DNA from 2 places in the Rhizobium sp. SYY.PMSO genome. Region 2 is predicted to be linked to the other one. Evidence: riboswitches for the same ligand, from Rfam matches in the RefSeq annotation. Region 2 holds a riboswitch; the other holds the start of a gene.
The links. Region 2 has a riboswitch for S-adenosylmethionine ahead of ACJJVH_RS00645 (O-succinylhomoserine sulfhydrylase). Riboswitches for the same ligand answer to the same signal wherever they lie in the genome.
Positions count from the first base shown of each region.

Region 1: another riboswitch for S-adenosylmethionine. It lies ahead of metA (homoserine O-acetyltransferase MetA); the one in region 2 lies ahead of ACJJVH_RS00645 (O-succinylhomoserine sulfhydrylase).

Region 1 is NZ_CP177349.1:3,119,068-3,125,323, forward strand. It holds gene efp (elongation factor P) at 1-203, shown strand, start outside; gene ACJJVH_RS15150 (ABC transporter ATP-binding protein/permease) at 416-2,284, opposite strand; gene ACJJVH_RS15155 (AAA family ATPase) at 2,450-3,292, shown strand; SAM riboswitch at 3,643-3,720, shown strand; gene metA (homoserine O-acetyltransferase MetA) at 3,771-4,697, shown strand; gene ACJJVH_RS15165 (vWA domain-containing protein) at 4,700-5,893, shown strand.
Region 2 is NZ_CP177349.1:127,105-133,360, reverse strand. It holds gene ACJJVH_RS00670 (acyltransferase) at 1-267, opposite strand, end outside; partial or broken gene ACJJVH_RS00665 (MFS transporter) at 383-1,608, opposite strand; gene ACJJVH_RS00660 (LysR family transcriptional regulator) at 1,710-2,618, shown strand; tRNA gene ACJJVH_RS00655 (tRNA-Gly) at 2,625-2,698, opposite strand; gene ACJJVH_RS00650 (2'-deoxycytidine 5'-triphosphate deaminase) at 2,752-3,846, opposite strand; SAM riboswitch at 4,018-4,096, shown strand; gene ACJJVH_RS00645 (O-succinylhomoserine sulfhydrylase) at 4,140-5,327, shown strand; gene ACJJVH_RS00640 (DNA helicase) at 5,485-6,198, opposite strand.

The DNA.
Region 1 (6,256 bases), 760 kb from region 2:
TGGCTCTCGAACTGCCGCGTCACGTCACGCTGGAGATCACCGAGACCGAGCCGGTCGTCAAGGGCCAGACGGCGTCCTCTTCGTACAAGCCGGCCATGCTGTCGAATGGCGTCCGCACCATGGTGCCGCCGCACATCAACGCCGGCACCCGCGTCGTCATCGCAACGGAAGACAACTCCTACGTCGAGCGCGCCAAGGACTGAGCCTTCAGCCCGTATCATCGCATGAGAAAACGCCTCGTCCTCGTGACGGGGCGTTTTGCTTTCGGAGCAATTTTCTCATCCGGAATCGCGTAAAAAGCCGGCACAAAGGAAAAGCCCGGAAAAGGTTGAGGTGCGCGCGGCAGCTTCCACCCTGGAATTGCGCGCAGGAAACATGCCGGGCAGCCAGTTGTTTCCCGTGAAACGGCCAGGGCCTACGGCGTGCTGGCCTTCTTCGAACCGGCTTCCTTGACCTGCGGCGGATCCTCTTCCTGCGCGGGTGCCGGGGGCACCGCTTCGGCGACAACCTCTTCATGCGGCACCAGGGCCTGCAGATGCAGGATACGCGGCGACATGGCCTGCATGTAGGCATCGGAGCGACCGATATAAATCACCGTCGCGTCGGTCAGTTCAGAGAGCAAGGCGGAGAGTTTCGCCTGAACATCGACCTCCAGGCCTTCCAGAGGATCGTCGAGAACGATCCATTTCGGCTTCGCGAGCAGCAGATGCGCGAAGCCTATGGCCTTCTGCTCCTCCGTATCCAGCAACCGGTCCCATCGCGCCTGCGTGTCGAGACGGCTCTTGAGGCGGGCAAGGCCCACCTTGTCCATCGCAGCCTCGACGGCGGCATCGTCATAGGCATCCCTGTCCTCGGGGAAGCAGATCGCCTCGCGGAGCGTCCCGCCCGGCACATAGGGCATATGCGGGACGAAGAGCATCTCGTCCATCGGCGGCAGGCTGACCGTGCCCGAGCCGCTGTACCATTGATGCGCCAGCACCTCGAAAAGCAGCCTGCGGTTCACGCCATGATCGCCGTTGATCATGACGCGCTCGCCGGCGTTGATGGTGACGGTGCCCTCGGCGATCCGGAAGCCGTTCTCCGTCGCCTCGTCGCTGGTTTTCGTCGAAATCTCCAGATCGGTCCATACCATCGTGCCGGGCGCGGCCTTGTCGAAGACGAGGGCATGCGGCATCGGCGTCTTGTCGTCCATTTCCGTCAATGCCTTGCGGAAATCGGTTACACGCATCAGCGTGGCGCGCCATTCGGCGATCGGCCCGAAATTGGCGACATACCAGCGCAACGCCGAATTGACCTGGTTGAAGGCGCCGACGGCCACCATGAGCTGGCCGAAGGTAAGCCCGCCGGAAAAATAGGCGGGCGCGGCGACGAGAATGGGAATGATCAGCACCAGCCAGCCATAGCCGGCCGAGACCCAGGTGAGATTGGTATTGGCGATGGCGAGCTGGCGGATGACGGCGAGCACCGCGGAGATATCGAGATTGATCCGCCGGCGTTCGTTTTCCTCGCCGCCGGCAATCGTAATCGCCGCCATGTGCTCGTTGGCATGCATGAGCGCAAAGCGCAGCTCGGCCTCCTTCGAATAGCGATCCGCATTCAGCCGCACCAGGCGGCGGCCGACGAACTGGCTGAGGAAAGAAGCCGATCCGGCATAGAGGATGGCCGCCCAGACCATATAGCCCGGGATGGCGAAGCTCATGCCGTTGAGCTTGAACACCATGCCGCTCGACAGCTCCCACAGCACGCCGATGAAGCTGAGCAGGAGAATCGTCGCCTGTACCAGACCGATGGCAAGCCCGGTCGTGCTCTCGGCGAGATTGCGGGCATCCTCGTGCAACCGCTGGTCGGGATTGACGCCGATGAGCCCGGAAGAAGCCAGACGAAGCGCCCGCTTGGCCTGCAGCCACTGATCGACCAGATCCCGCGCCAGCCCCTCGCGCATGTAGAGCGCCGTCATCTGGTTGAGCCAGGCCTGGACGACGTTGAGAACCAGAAGCGAGCCGGCGATGATGCCGAAGACGCCGAGCTGATGGAAAAAGGCGGAGATATCGCGCCTTGCCAGCGAATCGTAGAAAGGCGCGTTCCAGCTGTTGAGCAACACCTGGACATAGGCGGTGACCAGGATGATCACGAAGAGCGCGACGACAAGGGCAATGAGCTTGATACGGACCGCCGAATTCCAGAACGCGGAAAACATCATCCTCAGCCGAAAGAAGAGGCTCAAATCGTACCCGACCTGTTCGTTCCCCTGGATATTCGGCTTGGCTTGCGTTTCAACTGCCATCAGCACTTCCCTGCGACGCACGTCCCGTCAGTTAATCATGACCCGCCCTCTTGTCCATCCTCGCAATAGATCGATGCGATCACGTTCCTATATACACGGTTTCGCGCCTTGAACCGAATTAGGTCAGCATTTAGCTTGCACCTGAAAGATTGAGAAAGCCTTCCGATGCAATTTCAGGGAACTGCAGACTATATCGCCGACAAGGACCTGATGGTCGCCGTCAACGCCGCCATTCGCCTGGAGCGCCCGCTTCTCGTGAAGGGCGAGCCCGGTACGGGCAAGACCGAACTCGCCCGTCAGGTGGCCGCCGCGCTCGGGCTCGACCTCATCGAGTGGAACGTCAAATCGACCACGAAGGCACAGCAGGGCCTCTACGAATACGATGCCGTTTCGCGCCTGCGCGACAGTCAGCTCGGCGACGAACGCGTGCACGACGTCCGCAACTATATTCGTCGGGGCAAGCTCTGGCAGGCCTTCACCTCGGCGGAAAAATGCGTGCTGCTGATCGACGAGATCGACAAGGCCGATATCGAATTCCCCAACGATCTGCTGCAGGAACTCGACCGCATGGAATTCCATGTCTACGAGACCGGAGAGACCGTTCAGGCCGCCATCCGCCCGATCGTCATCATCACCTCGAATAATGAAAAGGAACTGCCGGACGCCTTCCTGCGCCGCTGCTTTTTCCACTACATCCGCTTTCCCGACATGGAGACGCTGACGCGCATCGTCGAGGTGCACTATCCCGGCATCAAGCAGGCGCTCGTGCATGCCGCACTGACGCAATTCTTCGAAATCCGCGATGTGGCGGGCCTGAAGAAGAAGCCGTCGACCTCGGAAGCCCTCGACTGGATCCGCCTGCTGGTCGCCGACGACGTCGATCCCGCCACGCTGCGCGCCGATGCGAAGAGCGCGCTGCCGAAGCTGCATGGCGCACTGCTGAAGAACGAGCAGGACGTCCACCTCTTCGAACGGCTGGCCTTCATGGCGCGGGGACAGGGGAAGTAGGGCCAACTGCCGCATCTTCCATCCACGGAACTGCACGCGCCCTCCCAAACGAAAATGAAGTGACCATATCACCCGCCCTCGCCCTTCGAGGCTCCGGCTTCCAGCCTCCGCACCTCAAGAGCGAGGACTGATCTTCTCACCCCGGCGGCGATACTCTCTCCACCTCACCCCGAGGTGCCTGGGGTCTAAGCGTAAGCGCAAGAACCAAGGCCTCGAAGGGCGAGGTGGCCTCCAGACCGAATGACCCACAAGCCGATCTTGAACCTCCGCAAACCGCAACCGACATCAAGGCGCGGCCGCCATCCGCCTCCAAGCTTGCCCATTGACCCGCCGGGATAGCAGGTTTATGGATTTCCCCTTGTGGTGATTTGGCCGGCCGGCTTGCAGCCACGTTAAATAAATCGCTAAAGGGCCGCGTGCGGACCGGTAGCGATTCATGATCGCGGCCGGTTTTTTTGTATTTGGTCGAGTGAAAACAATGCCCATCAAGATTCCCGATACGCTGCCCGCGTTTGAAACCCTCCAGAGCGAGGGAGTGCGGGTGATGACCGAAACGGTGGCGTTCCGTCAGGATATCCGCCCCCTTCAGATCGGGCTTCTCAACCTCATGCCGAACAAGATCAAGACCGAGGTTCAGATGGCCCGCCTCGTCGGCGCGTCACCGTTGCAGGTGGAGTTTTCGCTGGTCCGAGTCGGCGGCCACAAGGCCAAGAACACCTCCGAGGAACATCTGCTCTCCTTCTACCAGACCTGGGAAGAGGTGAAGCACCGCAAGTTCGACGGCTTCATCATCACCGGCGCGCCGATCGAGCTGCTGGAATACGAGGACGTGACCTACTGGGACGAAATGCAGCAGATCTTCGAGTGGACGGCCACCAACGTCCATTCGACCCTGAACGTCTGCTGGGGAGCGATGGCGGCGATCTATCACTTCCACAAGGTGCCGAAATATACGCTGAAGGAAAAGGCGTTCGGTGTCTATCGCCACCAGAACCTGAAGCCCTCCTCCGTCTACCTCAACGGCTTTTCCGACGATTTCGCCGTGCCGGTTTCACGCTGGACGGAAGTGAGGCGCGCCGATATCGAAAAAGTGCCCGGCCTGCAGATCCTGATGGACTCGAGCGAGATGGGCGTCTGCCTCGTGCACGAACAGGCCTGCAACCGGCTCTACATGTTCAATCATGTGGAGTATGATTCCACTTCGCTGGCGGATGAGTATTTCCGCGATGTGAATGCGGGCGTGCCGATCAAGATGCCGCACAACTACTTCCCGCATAACGACCCGGACATCCCGCCGCAGAACCGGTGGCGCAGCCACGCGCATTTGTTCTTCGGCAACTGGATCAACGAGATCTACCAGACCACACCGTATGATGTGGAGGAGATCGGCCAGGAAAGGGCATAGGTTTGTTCATTCCCTTCTTCCTGAAACTGAAGGAAGCGAAGGTGCCGGTAACGCTCCGGGAATTCCTGTCGCTGCTTGAGGGTCTGGAAGAGGGAATTGCCGACTACGACGTCGAGGCCTTTTATTATCTGGCGCGCGCGACGCTCATCAAGGACGAGCGCTTCATCGATCGCTTCGACCAGATCTTCGCCGACTATTTCCGCGGCGTCGAGGCGATCGGCGGCAATGCCGACGCGGAGGCGTTGGAGCCGACCGCCATCCCCGAGGAATGGCTGCGCAAGCTCGCAGAGCGGCATCTGACCGAAGACGAAAGACGGGAGATCGAGGCGCTCGGCGGCTTCGACAAGCTGATGGAGACGCTGCGCGAGCGGCTGGCGGAGCAGAAAGGCCGGCATCAGGGCGGCTCGAAATGGATCGGCACCGCCGGAACCTCGCCTTTCGGCGCCTATGGTTACAATCCGGAAGGCGTACGCATCGGCCAGGAGACCTCCCGCCATCGCCGCGCGGTGAAGGTGTGGGATCGCCGCGACTTCAAGAATCTCGACGATGGCGTCGAGCTCGGCACCCGTAACATCAAGGTGGCGTTGAAGCGCCTGCGCCGCTGGGTGCGCGAGGGGGCCGCCGAGGAGCTGGACCTCTCCGGCACCATCCGCTCCACCGCCGAGCATGGCTATCTCGACGTCCGGACGCGGCCCGAACGCCGCAACGCCGTCAAGCTCCTGATGTTCTTCGACGTCGGCGGCTCGATGGACGACCATATCCGCGTGGTGGAAGAGCTGTTTTCCGCCACCCGCGCGGAGTTTCGTCACATGGAGTATTTCTACTTTCACAACTGCCTTTACGAAGGCGTGTGGAAGGACAATCGCCGCCGGCGCGTCGACATCACCGCAACGACGGACTTGATCCGTACCTTCGGCTCCGACTACCGCGTCGTCTTCGTCGGCGACGCATCGATGAGCCCCTACGAAATCACTCAAGCCGGCGGCTCAGTGGAGCACTGGAACAAGGAAGCGGGCGAAGCCTGGCTCGCCCGCATCACCGGCCATTTCCGCAAATGCGTCTGGATCAACCCCGTGCCGGAGAACTACTGGGGCTATACGACCTCGATCTCCATCATCCGCCGCCTGATGACCGACCGCATGTACCCTCTGACGCTCGGCGGGCTGGAAAAGGCGACAAGGGAATTGTCGCGCTGAGCGCTCGGCCCCCGTTTGCAATAGTCAGGCGCGCATTGTCCTGCTGTACCTTCGTGCCTGGCCCCTCACCCCAACCCTCTCCCCGCATTGCGGGGAGAGGGGGCTCAATTGCGATCTCTCCGTAAAGCAGAGTGCAATTGTCTGCCTCTGTCGTCCCCTCTCCCCGCAATGCGGGGAGAGGGCTAGGGTGAGGGGCCGTTGCGAAAACCGGCTGGTCTGTCATAGGCATTGCATACTTCCGGCACAGCGTAGCGTTTCGAAAGCCGGACGGAGCCTTACCCCTCCGCCCGCCGCTACATTTCGCGATCGAACCGGTTGCGGAACGACGCGAATGGAGGCAGGGTCTGGCCCTATATATTCGAT
Region 2 (6,256 bases):
GATGCGCACGTCGTTGCCGATGGAGATGCCGCCACGGCCCAAGAGGATCGTGTATTCGTTGAACGACACATGATCGCCGATGGAAATGCTGCCTTTTTGCGCATGGAGGACGACGCCCTTGCGAAAACGGACCTTTTCACCGATGCGGATGCTGCCGCGTTTCCAGATGATCCTCGTTCCCAATGGAATTCTTGCGCCTCGGGCTATCGTGAGCACGCCATGCACGAAGATCGCTCGTAGCCTGTACAATGACGGTATAACGCGCATTCGAACGCTCCTATCGAGGGCGCCCATTTTGTCATGCTTGTCTGGCACCCGCCTGAATGAGTCGAAACATCGCGTGCGGAAATGGGCCACAATATGGCCCGATCCCTCTCATGGCTCACTTACGCGCGGCGATATCCGCGATCAATGCCACCACGCCGAAGCCTGCGGCGGCGGCGCAGACGGCAATCCAGCCGCCAAAATCCCAGGCAGGCCCTGCAAGCGCCGAGCCCAGCGCGCCGCCGAGAAAGAAGATGCCGACAAAAGGCCGTTGATGCGGCCACGCGCCTCCGGTTTCAGCAGATTGACGGCTCTGCGTCCCAGGGTCTGGTCGCCGGTCACGCCGACGTCGAGCATGACGGCGCCGGCGCCCAGGAGGATCAAAAGGGCCGCAGAACCGCCGGAGCGTGCCGCCCCGGTCCAGGCGGCCAAGGCCATGGCCGCAAGCACGATCAGATGCGAGACCAGCGTCGCCTGCTGCGTCCAGCCCCGGTCGCCCATGCGGCCGAAGACAGACGTCGCGGCGGCGCCCCCGGCGCCCACAAGCGCAAACAATGCGATGCCGGATTGGCCGAGGGAGAATGGCGGCTGCGACAGCCGCAGAGCGACGGAGGTCCAGAAGAGGCTGAAGCTCGCCATCATCAGGGCGGCGGTGAAGGCGCGCAGCCGCAGCACGGGCTCTTGCCGCAGCAATCGAAAGAGCGAGCCGATCAAGGCTCCGTAGCTTGCAGCGGCTAAAGGACGCCGCTCGGGCAGACGCATGGCCAGCGCTGTCGCCAGGAGCGCAAGCGTGGCGGCACTCGCGACATAAAAGCTCCGCCATCCCCAGAGACCGGCAAAGAGGCTTGCCAGCGGGCGCGATACGAGAATGCCGACCATCAAGCCGCTCATGACATTGCCGATGGTCCGGCCGCGATGCTCCGGCGGGGCCATCGCCGCCGCGATCGGCAAGAGAATCTGGATGGCCGAACACGCCGCCCCGAGCAGAAAGAGAAAGATCAGCAGGCTCCACCCCGTCGGCGCGAAAACGGCAGCGACAGCCATCGCCAGAGCCGACAGCAGCATGCGCAGCACCAGCTGCCGGTTTTCCACCAGATCCGCCAGCGGCACGAGGAAGAACAGGCCCGCGGCATAGCCGAGCAGCGAAGCCATGGCGACCAGCCCCGCGCCACTCTCGGAAAAGCCGAGCGATGGGCCGATGATGCCCACCAGCGTCTGCGGCGCGAAGAGATTCATGACGATGACGCCGGTGGCGACGGCAAACAGCAACGTCGAAGGCGGGGATGCGGCCACGGGCAATTCGCCTTCCGGCTCGCCCGCCAGATATTCGGGAACTTGGGACATGGGCCCTCCAATAATTTCTGGTAATATCGATGGCCATGTTTATCGCTTTGCTGCATAATGCGACAATTGAAATGAAATAATAATGATTATGCGAGATCGGCATGAATATCCATGATCTGGAAGCTTTCGTGGCGGTGGTCGAAACGGGTTCGATCGTTGCCGCCTCAGCGCGCATCCATCTGACGCAGCCAGGCATCACCCGGCGCATACAGAATCTCGAGGATACCCTCGGCATTACCCTGCTCGACCGGCAGTCGAAACCGTTGAAGCCGACGGCAGCCGGACGCGAGGCTTATGAACACGGTCGCCGCGTCCTGCGCTCGCTCGACGATCTCAAGGCCGGCGTTTCGCCCGGGGGCACGATCGGCGGCGAGTTCCGTCTCGGCATCATGCCGTATCTCTCAGAGGCGGCCCTGTCGGCCCCGCTCGATCAGCTGCGCGGCCAGTTTCCGCAATTGACGCTGCGCATCGCCACCGGCTGGTCGCCACAGCTCATCGAGCAGGTTGCCCACAGCCAGCTCGATGCGGCAACGGTCTGCCTGGCGGAAGGCGTACGGCCGCCGGAGAATGTCGTCGGCGATGTGCTGGGTGTCCATAGCGTCATTCTCGTCGCCGCCCCGTCGCTCGGCGTTCCCGAGAAGCCCCGGCTCGAAGATCTCTCGCGCTTCCCCTGGATCATGAACCAGAACGGCTGCGGCTTCCGGGCCTTCATTCAGCATCGCTTCGAAGCCGAGCGCCTTCCCTTCGACGTCGGGGTCGAGGCCATGAGCGCGGATCTGCGCTTGTCACTGGTCGCGCGCGGCCTCGGCATCGGCGTCATGACGCCGGCAGCGCTGGAGGACAGCCGCTGGCGCAATGCCATCGAAATTGTCGAGGCTCCGGATTTCCGCCCGAAAGTGGTCAACTGGCTCGTGCATCGCCCGCCGGCCGGACGCCTCGCCCGTCCGATTGCGACGTTCGGCGAAGCGCTGATGGAAACGCTGAAGTCGAAAAGACCGTTTCTGACGTGAAGATGCTGGAGCGGGTGAAGGGAATCGAACCCTCGTATTCAGCTTGGGAAGCTGCTGCTCTACCATTGAGCTACACCCGCGCGACACCGAGAGATGTCCACCAGTTGACGGCCTCTGTCAAGGCCGGGTCGGTTCAAAGCCGGAAATGCTTCGAGAGCTTCAGGCCCTGCGCCTGGTAGTTCGAGCCGAGGCCGGAGCCGTAGAGGCTGCTCGGCTGCTCCAGCATGTGTTCGTAGATCAGGCGGCCGACGATCTGGCCGTCTTCGAGGATGAAGGGCACCTCGTGGCTGCGCACTTCGAGTACGGCGCGGCTGCCGCGCCCGCCCGCAGGCGCATGACCGAAGCCCGGATCGAAGAAGCCGGCATAGTGGACGCGGAACTCGCCGACCAGCGGATCGAACGGCGTCATTTCGGCGGCAAAATGCGGCGGCACATGCACGGCTTCGCGCGAAACGAGAATGTAGAATTCATCCGGATCGAGGATCAGCTCGGTGCGGCCGCGGCTGTAGAGCGGCTCCCAGAAATCGAAGATATCGTGCTGGGCCTTCTTGTCGACATCGACGACGGCCGTGTGATGCTTGCCGCGATAGCCGATCAGCCCTTCCTTGTCGCCGGCAAGGTCGATCGACAATGCGATGCCGCCGCCGGTGATGTTCGGCTTCTTGCTGGCGACCAGCGTCTCGCTCTCATGCAGCGCCAGCAATTCCGGCTCGGTGAGCAGGGCCTGGCCGACGCGGAAGCGGATCTGCGACAGGCGCGAACCGCGACGCACGACGATGGGGAAGGTGCGCGGGCTGATTTCGAGATAGAGCGGGCCGGAATAGCCGGCCGGAATCTTGTCGAACTCCTGCGCCCGGTCGGTGATGACGCGGGTGAAGATATCGAGACGGCCGGTCGAGCTCTTCGGATTGGCGGATGCCGACATGTCCTCAGGCAGGTCCAGCCGCTCCATCAGCGGTACGATATAGACGCACCCGGTCTCCAGCACCGCGCCTTCGGAAAGATCGACGACATGCAGCTTCAGCCGGTCGAGCTTGTCGGATACGAGATGGGACGGCCCCGGCATGAAGCTGGCGCGGACGCGGAAGGCATGCGAACCGAGCCGCAGGTCGAGGCTTGCCGGCTGGATCTGATCGACATCCAGCTCTCTTTCGCTCGTCAGCCGCCCTGTTTCAAAGAGCGCCGCGATGGCGCGATCGGCCAAAATTCCAGTATTGCGAGCCATCATGCCTCTTCCCCAGCGCATAAACCGGCAAGTCGAGAACAGGCTGCCGGGTTACGCTCCGATTCAAAAATGCTACCGCGCCCCTTGCGCATCCGCATGGATACGCGGGCAGTAATTTGTCGCAGACAAAACCAAACTCGGGGAATTGACGCAAGCGGTCAACGGCAGTATTGCAACTTATCCCGTGGTGATTTGGCCGGTCGGCTTGCAGCCACGTTAAACAAATGGCTAAAAAGACCGGGGTTGAACCGGTCTGCTTACGCGACCGGTTTTTTTGTTTTGAAAGTGGTGATGGCATGAGCAAGACCTGGCGCCCCGCAACCCAGCTCATTCACGGCGGAACGCTCCGTTCGCAATTCGGCGAAACCTCCGAAGCAATCTATCTGACCCAGGGCTTCGTCTACGACACCTCGGAAGCGGCCGAAGCCCGCTTCAAGGGCGAGACGGACGGTTTCATCTACGCCCGTTACGGCAGCCCGACCAACGATATGTTCGAGAAGCGCATGTGTGCGCTGGAAGGCGCCGAAGAAGCCCGCGCCACCGCTTCCGGCATGGCCGCCGTTGCGGCCGCCATCCTCTGCCAGCTGAAGGCCGGCGATCATATCGTCGCGGCCCGCGCGCTCTTCGGCTCCTGCCGCTGGGTGGTCGAGACGCTCGCGCCGAAATACGGCATCGAATGCACGCTGGTCGACGGCCGTTTCACCGAGAACTGGGAAAAGGCAATCCGCCCGAACACCAAGGTCTTCTTCCTCGAAAGCCCGACCAACCCGACGCTGGAAGTGGTCGATATCGCCGCCGTCGCCAGGCTCGCCAACCAGATCGGCGCGAAGGTCGTGGTCGATAACGTCTTTGCCACGCCGCTCTTCCAGAAGCCGCTGGAACTCGGCGCCCATATCGTCGTCTATTCCGCCACCAAGCATATCGACGGCCAAGGCCGCTCGCTCGGCGGCGTCATCCTCTCCGACAAGCAGTGGGTGGACGAACATCTGCAGGACTATTACCGCCATACCGGCCCGGCCATGTCGCCGTTTACCGCCTGGACGCTGCTGAAGGGCATCGAGACGCTGCCGTTGCGGGTCAAGCAGCAGACGGAGAATGCGGCAAAGGTTGCAGATTTCCTCGCCGAGCAGACCAACAAGGTCGCCCGCGTGATCTATCCCGGCCGCAAGGACCATCCGCAGGCCGATATCATCGCCAAGCAGATGAGCGGCGGCTCGACCCTGGTCGCTTTCGAGCTCAAGGGCGGCAAGGAAGCCGCCTTCAAGCTGCAGAACGCGCTGGAAATCGTCAAGATCTCCAACAATCTCGGCGACTCCAAGAGCCTGATCACCCACCCGGCCACCACGACGCACAAGAACCTCACCGACGAGGCCCGCGCCGAGCTCGGCATTTCGCCGGGCACCGTGCGCTTCTCGGCCGGCATCGAGGACAGCCAGGATCTGGTCGAGGATTTCGCCCGCGCCCTGGAGCAGGTTTCCGCCTAAAGCGGTTCCTCGTTTCACGGAATCGATGAAGCGCTCTTATCCCTTTGTTTTTACGCGATTCCGGACTCTTGCCGACATCGCTCGAACCGCCCGGATTTGTTTTCCGGGCGGTTCGATCTGCCCTCGCCGGGCAGGTTTGCCGGGGCATGGCCGCCCGTCAGCTCGCGGCCGTGAATTGAACCCGGCCGTTGTTCAGGAAGACCATCTTGTCGAACAGCGCCAAATCCAGCGGATTGGGCAGACGAATATCCTCAATACCGGGCAAGGGCTTCAGCGCCGGATCGTATGACCGATCGATCTGCGAGATGAACACGACGATCACGCCCCTTTCGCGCGCGAACGTCCTCAGCGTCCGGATCTGGGTCATCAGCTCCGGCTTTTCCCGCTTCTGATCGAGCAGCTGCAGATAATCGACCACGGCGAGCGTGCCGCGCGGTACTGCGGCCAGCTTTTCCACGATATAGTCGGCACTGATGGCATCCGAACTGTCGAAATCGAACAATGCGGCAAACTCGGCATGATCGGCACCGATGACCCGGAAGCGGTCGTGCACCATCCTTTCCGTATCTTCCAGCGTAAAGAGAACGCCGCGGTTGCCAGACCTCATGGCCTCGACGGCAAGCCTCAAGCTCATCAGCGTCTTGCCATGGCCGGGCCGGGCGCCGATTAGCACCAGATCGCCCGGCTTCAACCGCGAATACAGTTCGCCGACGGGAATGGCTGCGCCTGTCCTGGCCGCAAGCAAGCTCCATCCTTCGAAACCCTCGCCGGCCGCGATGCGATCCAGCGCGGCATGCAACGGTATATTCTGCTGGCGGGACAACAGCCTCGCCTTGCGTTTCAAATGATAAACGGGGGCGGAAAGCCTCATATAAACCTCCTATTGCGAGCGGTGACCGCAATCCCTCCTTATGCTTCTCACTCGAACA